Regions from separate parts of the Ruminococcus sp. Marseille-P328 genome, predicted to be linked through region 1. Evidence: riboswitches for the same ligand, from Rfam matches in the RefSeq annotation. Region 1 holds a riboswitch; the other holds the start of a gene.

Region 1 (3,687 bases):
GAAAATCCGCTCCGATTATGATGTTTTTGAGCCATGGGTGGATGTGATCGTAGACGGCGTATTGTCCCAACGGCTTATGGTAAATAAGGGAGAACAGGAAATCTGTCTTTTCCGTAATATGGAAAGGGATAAGGTAAGAAATGTAAAGCTTCTTCGTGATACTCCTGCGTTTCCCACAGATGAAAAAACATTGCTTCAGCTTCTGGAGGTTGAAACTGACGGTGAGTTTTTACCTCTTGAAACACCAAAGCTCAGATTGGAGGTAATAGGGGACAGCATTACCTCTGGTGAGGGCGGCAGCGGTGCAGGAGAAGAAATGACATGGAATTCCTTTTGCTTTAATGCCGTGGATAATTATGCATATATGGCAGCAAAAGAACTGGGCGCGGTGTACAATTGCATCAGTCAGAGCGGCTGGGGCGTTTTCTGTTCCTGGGAAGGCAATGAGCAGCAGGCAATCCCGCTATATTATGAGCAGGTGTGCGGTCTTTTAAATGGAGAAAGAAACAAACAACTGGGTGCTATGGAAAAATGGGATTTCCAGAAGTTTCAGCCTGATGTGATCGTAGTGAATCTGGGGACAAACGACAGCAGCGGCACGAAGAATATGGACAGAGTTGGAAAGGCTGTGGAAGACTTTTTGAGAAAACTGCGCGTATGTAATCCAGAAAGCTATATTCTGTGGTGTTATGGAATGCTTGGAGATGAGATTTTGCCTACGCTTGAGAAAGCGGTGGGGAATTATAAAAGAAAAACAGGGGATGAGCGCGTGGAATTTGTGAAGCTTCCGGATACACAGGAAGGAGAATTTGGATCAAGGCAGCACCCAGGGCACAGATCTCATGAAAGAACAGCGAAAATCCTGGTGGAGAAGATTCAGGAAAAAATGACGCTGCTGGTCACGCCGTGACTAGCAACATCTGGTTGATAAAAAAATAACAAAAATCTTTTCAAAGGGTTGACAAAGACAGTGACCGGTGGTACTATGGTGTCAGTATAATTCCATAGTGAACATATTAAGTGCTGACAGCTATAAGCTGGCAGAAAGAGGGAATCAGGTGAGAAACCTGAGCGATCCGGTCACTGTAACAGAGGAGCGAATCTCATAGTCCATTGTGCTTGCGCATGAGAAGGAGAGAGGATGTGATGATCCTGGAGCCAGGAAACCTGCTTGGTATGGCGAGGTTAAACTTCCGATGAAAGTGTAACAACCAGTTTTGGGGAATCCGCAGCCCTGAGATGTTGTCCGCTTTTGTGAGTGGACATTTTTTATGGAATGATCGCCTGTTCAGAAGAATTATACAGATTAAATGGCAGGCGATACTACTTCGGATGAAACCGTTCCCTCCGCGTATATATGAACGGATCATATTCTACCCCGGAGTAGCATCGCTCCCTCTTAAATAATGATGATTCAGAAGCCGCATATGCGGTATTTTTTTTACACTTTTCCTGAGCCTGTTTGTAGAATTATTCCCGTAATCTCCTGCAGGGTGTGACGCACATCTTACAGAAAGCCTTTTTTAAACACGCTCTGGCCGTATTCTATTCCTGTAAGCGGGATTCTTTTTTTGCATTTGATTTTGGGGCATTACGAAATAGAATATAAAGAATATTTTGTTTTGAGCTGTATGAGATAAGGAGAGAAATATGGAGAAAAAATATTGGGAAGATAAAGAATACGCTTATTTCAGTCATAAGAAATGTGAGTATTTTCCATGCCATAAAGGAGCTGATCCAGAGGACTTTAACTGTCTGTTCTGCTATTGCCCGCTTTATGCCCTTGGAGACAAATGCGGCGGAAATTTCAAATATAATGAGAAGGGATTTAAAGATTGTACGAATTGTCAGCTACCTCATAAGAAGAAAAACTACGGTTATGTGACAGGAAAATATCAGGAACTTGCTGCGATGATGCAGAAAGTAAGAGAAGCAGATCATAAAAATGAAAATGAGTAATCAAAGAAATAAGTATAAAAAACTCTCCGGAATATATACGAAGTTAAGCTTACGTATTTATATTTCTCGGAGAGTTTTTGCGTAATGCAAAATTCCATTGGAATTCTGCAAGCTGGATCCTTTTTATCGTATGCTTAACAGCATCTTTAATTTCGGAATCTGGTTGTTGAGAATCAGACCCTCTGGAAACATAGCATTATGAACGAAATCAGCGGCATAAGTGAAGTCTCCAATATGCTCTGTTCCATGACTGTCACTGGAAAGCACGATTGGAACCAGATACTTCCGGCAGCAGGACAGGATCTGCGCGCAGTTGGCATGGGTATCGCCCCGATATCCGTAAGGTGCCAGGGAAGCTTCGTTGATCTCAAGGAGAACACCGTTTTCACCGGCAGCCTTTACAACTGCGTCGTAATCTATGTCATACTGGGGATTATCAATGTGTCCCAGGATCTTTATAACCGGATTCTTCATTACGTTCAGAAAAGCAGCAGTATTTTCTTCCCTGGTCTTTGGCCGGAAATTCTGATAATGCATGCTGGCGATTGCGTAGTCCAGCTTATCAAGAAGCTCCTGTGGCAGATCTGTTTTTCCATCGGTATCCAGAATGTTCAGTTCAATTCCATATAATAATTCCACATCGAAACGCTTCCTGGGCGAATAGATCAGGCTTCGGAAATAAGAAGAAGTTCCGGCAGACAGAGTGGCTGGTCCGTGGTCTGTGATTCCAAGAAGCTTCAGCCCTTTTTGAGAAGCAGCCTTTGCCATGTCGCTGATGGTGCAGGTTGTGCCGTGTCCGCTGGCAATGGAATGTGTGTGTATATCAGAAAGATACATAAAATCATCTCCTAGTCAAGATTACGTGAATATATGCAGCTGGTAATTTCACTATAAAAGTGTTTTGAAAAGCCATTTACAGTTAACTTTAGTATGCCAGAGGGAAAAAAACATGTCAATCATAAATAAGAAAAAACAGAGAAAACAAATAAAAACAACATTGTACTACAAGAAAAACCACATATAACATGCCAGGAAATGTTGCTTTTTGTTGACACTTGGAAATCAGAAAGGTATAATCAAATCAGATTATAAAAACTCTTTATTCAGGAGGAGAAAATGGGATACACAGATAATATGTCTCCGGAAATGAAACAGAGAATCGTACAGGAGCTTGTACCAGGCAAGCAGATTTCCCTGGCACATATCATTGCCAATCCGGATAAGATTCTTTACACCAAGCTGGGCCTTGATCCGTCGCTGGACTACTCAAGAGCAGCCATTGGGATCATGACTGTAAGTCCGGCAGAAACTGCTATCATTATGGCAGATATTGCGATGAAATCATCTGGCATTGAACTGGGGTTTGTTGACCGTTTCAGCGGAAGCCTGATCATCACAGGTACTGTGTCGGAAGTAGAAGCTTCTACCAGCGCAATTCTGGATTATGTGGGAAATAAACTGGGCTTTACTTTATGCCCCATTACAAGGACTTGACAGAATATGAAGAAACTTGTTCTGATCGGTCGCAGCGAGGCTGGAAAAACTACTTTGACCCAGGCCCTGCATGGTGAAAAAATACATTATCATAAAACACAATATGTAAATAATTTTGATGTGATCGTAGATACGCCAGGAGAGTATGCCCAGACGAAAGGTCTGGGACACGCCCTGGCGTTGTATACATATGAATCAGATGTGGTAGGGCTGCTGGTATCTGCCACGGAACCG
Region 2 (3,687 bases), on a different contig from region 1:
CATGAAGATATATGAGCGTATCTTGCAACTTCGTCCCGGATGGACGGATAAGGTTGCTGTTGTTATGACAGGTAGTAACAAAGATCCAGAAGAATGGAATAAAATCATCGGCAATAAACACCATAAGGATGAGCTGGCAAAGGAGTTTAAGGATAATGATAGTCCGCTGAAGATTGCCATTGTCGTGGATATGTGGCTTACAGGATTTGATGTGCCATCTCTTGCAACCATGTATGTGTACAAGCCGATGCAGGGGTATAATCTGATGCAGGCTATTGCCAGAGTAAACCGTGTATTTGGAGATAAGGAAGGCGGTCTGATTGTCGATTATGTTGGCATTGCGTCTGCATTGAAGCAGGCAATGAATGACTACACTACTCGCGATAGGAAGAATTACGGTGATACCGATGTTGCCAAGGTTGCATATCCGAAGTTCCTTGAGAAACTGTCTATCTGTCGGGATTTGTTCCACGGTTATGATTATTCCAAGTTTATGACAGGTACGGATTTGGAACGTTCCAAGGCAATCAGCGGTGCGGTCAACTTTATTGTCGCTGTGAATAAAGAACAGGAACGAGAGGATTTCCTGAAAGAGGCATTGCTGCTCAGGCAAGCATTGTCGCTGTGTTCCTCTCTGGCAGAAAAAGAGCTGCGTGTGGAAGCGGCATTCTTTGAATCCGTTCGTGTGCTTGTTACAAGATTGATGAATCAGGGAGAGGGGAAGAAAATTTCTCTGCCAGAAATGAATGCTCGCATTAACGAGCTTCTGAAAGCCAGTGTTCAGAGCGAAGGCGTCATTAACCTTTTCTCAGATATAAATCAGGAATTTTCGCTCTTTGATCCAAAGTTCCTTGAGGAAATCTCTAAAATGAAGGAGAAAAACCTTGCTGTAGAGCTGTTAAAAAGGCTGATTGCGGAACAGGTGCAGATTTACCGTCATACAAATGTGGTAAAATCGCAGAAATTCAGTGAAATTATACAGCGTGCTATGAATGCGTATCTGAATGGAATGTTGACCAATGAACAGGTTATTGAAGAATTGCTGAATCTGGCAAAACAGATTGCGACAGCTCATAAAGAGGGAGACAAGCTTGGACTGACTGCTGATGAACTGGCATTTTATGATGCGCTGACAAAGCCGGAGGCCATTAAGGATTTCTATGAAAACGAAGAACTGATTGCCATTACAAAGGAACTGGCAGATACACTGCGTAAGAACAGAACAATAGATTGGCAGAAACGGGATTCTGCCAGAGCGAAAATGCGTATGATGATTAAGCGGTTGCTCAAAAAGCATCGCTATCCGCCGGAAGGAATGGATGATGCAGTGCAGACCGTGATGACACAGTGTGAGCTATGGACAGATAATAATGATATGGAGAATTACGCTGAGAATAGCAAGGTGTATACCTATTCTCCGAAAACGGAATTGGGTATGGTTGCTGAAGACACGGCACCGTATGGGAAATAGATGTATAAGTAAGTAAGGGGATGCCTATATTATATTCAAAATCAAAAACATTGTTAAAGAAATATCTTTACTTTATTTAAGGGGTAAGTTATAATAATTCTGCTTAAAAGAATAAATGTGCCAAGTGCTGAAAAATATATAAAATTTATACTATTTTCAGAAGAGGGAATCAGGTGAGAATCCTGAACGATCCGGTCACTGTATTCAGTTATGCCACATTCATATCCATTGCATTTTTATGTGAGAAGGGAATGGGGATTTAAGCTGTAAGCCAGGAAACCTGCTTGGTTCATAGAAAGAAACTTCCGTGTAAAGTGCTGTCTTTCGTATCATGTTTTTTTGTGATGCCCGCTTTTTCATGGAAGCGGACTTTTTTCTTTTAAAAACAAAAAAACAAAAGAAAAAATAAGGAGAAAAAGCATGAAAAACATGAAAACAGCAGCAGGAATGTTATGTCTGGCAGGAATTCTCAGCCTGGGAATGGGAACAACTGTATTTGCGGAGGATGGAGACAGCCATTATCCCGTAACAATCACAACCTACAATTATGAGAACGAACCGGTTGAAATGACTTTTGAGAAAGCTCCGGAGAAAGTATTTGCATATGCAAACTCCAATATCGAAGAGCTTCTGGCACTTGGTCTCGGTGATAAGATCGTAGCTGCTTACGGTCTGGACGGTGATGTGCGTGAGGATTTAAAAGATGAATTTGACAAGATTCAGTATATGGATACCAAGCCATCCAAAGAGGAAGTTGTTGCAATGGAGCCTGATTTTATTGCGGCATGGTATTCTTCTTTCAGTGATGACTGGCTTTCGGATGTAAGCTTCTGGCAGGAGAGAGATGTAAATACATACATGTCCCTGAACAGTGCTGCAAAGGGACCGGCTTCTGAGTTCCCACGTACAATTGAAGACGAATATGAGGATATCCTGAACCTTGGCAAGATCTTTGATTGCGAAGACAAGGCAGAGGAAATCGTTGATCAGATGAAGGGTGAGATTGATAAAGTAAAAGAGCATGTAGAAGGAACAGACCCGTTATCCGTAGCAGTTCTTGAGGATGAGGGAGATTCCTTCCGCGTATATGGAACAGAGACACTTGGCGGAAATATTCCGGAGACACTTGGTGCAGAGCTGAAGCTTGGTGCAGAGAACTCTGAAAACGTTGGTGCAGAGGATCTGATTGCAGCTGATCCGGATGTATTATTCATGATTAATTATGATGGATTTATGACAGCTGATGAGGCAATCGCTGATATTACAGATAACCCTGCATATGCAAGCCTTTCTGCAGTTAAGAACAACAAAGTATTTTCTGTAAATCTGAACGAGGTATACTGCAGCGGTGTCAGAACCTATGATGGAATTATGACATTTGCAAAAGCATTATATCCGGATCTGTACGAATAAAATGAAAAGAAAACCGGATTTTAAAAATGGAATTTTTCATGGAAAGCCGATCTATGTGCTGGCGGTGATATTACTGACTGTGCTTCTGGTGATATCCATTCTGACTGCAGTTACCATTGGTTCTGTAGATCTTTCTGTGAAAGATGTGTATAGTGTAATTTTGTATAAAGTATTTGGAATCGGGGATCCGGAGATTTATGGTGTAGGAGCCATGTCTGATATTGTGTGGTTTATCCGCCTTCCCCGTATTCTTCTTGCAACAGCCGTTGGCATGGGTCTGGCAGTTGCAGGTGTGGTAATGCAGGCCATTGTGAAAAATCCGATCGCAGATCCGTATATTCTTGGTATTTCCTCTGGTGCATCTCTTGGTGCAACAGTGGCAATCTTTCTTGGAGTTGGAGCCGTATTTGGCTCCAACTCTATTGGAATCTGTGCATTTATCGGAGCCTTCCTTATTTCTGTACTGGTACAGATCACTGCAAATATAGGAGGCCGGGCAAATTCGGTCCGACTTCTGCTTGCAGGTACAGCACTTGGAAGTGTGTGCAGTGCATTTTCAAACTTTGTTGTCTATATTGCGGGCGACAGAGATGGAATCCAGACAGTTACTTTCTGGCTGATGGGAAGTCTGGCAGGCGCGAAATGGGAAAATCTGGCTGTGATTATTCCCTGCGTTTTTATAGCAACCCTGTTTTTCTGCACCCAGAGCCGTATTCTCAATATGATGCTGCTTGGAGATGAGGTATCCATCACATTAGGCACTGACCTGCACAGATATCGTCAGGTGTATCTTGTGGTGACAG

What was found. A riboswitch is a leader RNA that binds a small molecule or an ion and turns the genes downstream of it on or off. The one in region 1 is predicted to bind cobalamin.
Region 2: it holds a riboswitch for cobalamin, as region 1 does, so the genes downstream of both, ACESTK_RS07620 (ABC transporter substrate-binding protein) here and ACESTK_RS10635 (cysteine-rich small domain-containing protein) in region 1, are expected to answer to the same signal.

The regions. Positions count from the first base shown of each region.
Region 1 covers NZ_CAXUBQ010000013.1:44,821-48,507, forward strand. Annotated here, with positions in the region: gene ACESTK_RS10630 (GDSL-type esterase/lipase family protein) at 1-910, shown strand, start outside; cobalamin riboswitch at 1,002-1,190, shown strand; gene ACESTK_RS10635 (cysteine-rich small domain-containing protein) at 1,651-1,959, shown strand; gene ACESTK_RS10640 (phosphatase) at 2,083-2,796, opposite strand; gene ACESTK_RS10645 (BMC domain-containing protein) at 3,076-3,453, shown strand; gene ACESTK_RS10650 (EutP/PduV family microcompartment system protein) at 3,460-3,687, shown strand, end outside.
Region 2 covers NZ_CAXUBQ010000008.1:72,502-76,188, forward strand. Annotated here, with positions in the region: gene ACESTK_RS07615 (type I restriction endonuclease subunit R) at 1-1,471, shown strand, start outside; cobalamin riboswitch at 1,577-1,774, shown strand; gene ACESTK_RS07620 (ABC transporter substrate-binding protein) at 1,892-2,884, shown strand; gene ACESTK_RS07625 (iron ABC transporter permease) at 2,886-3,687, shown strand, end outside.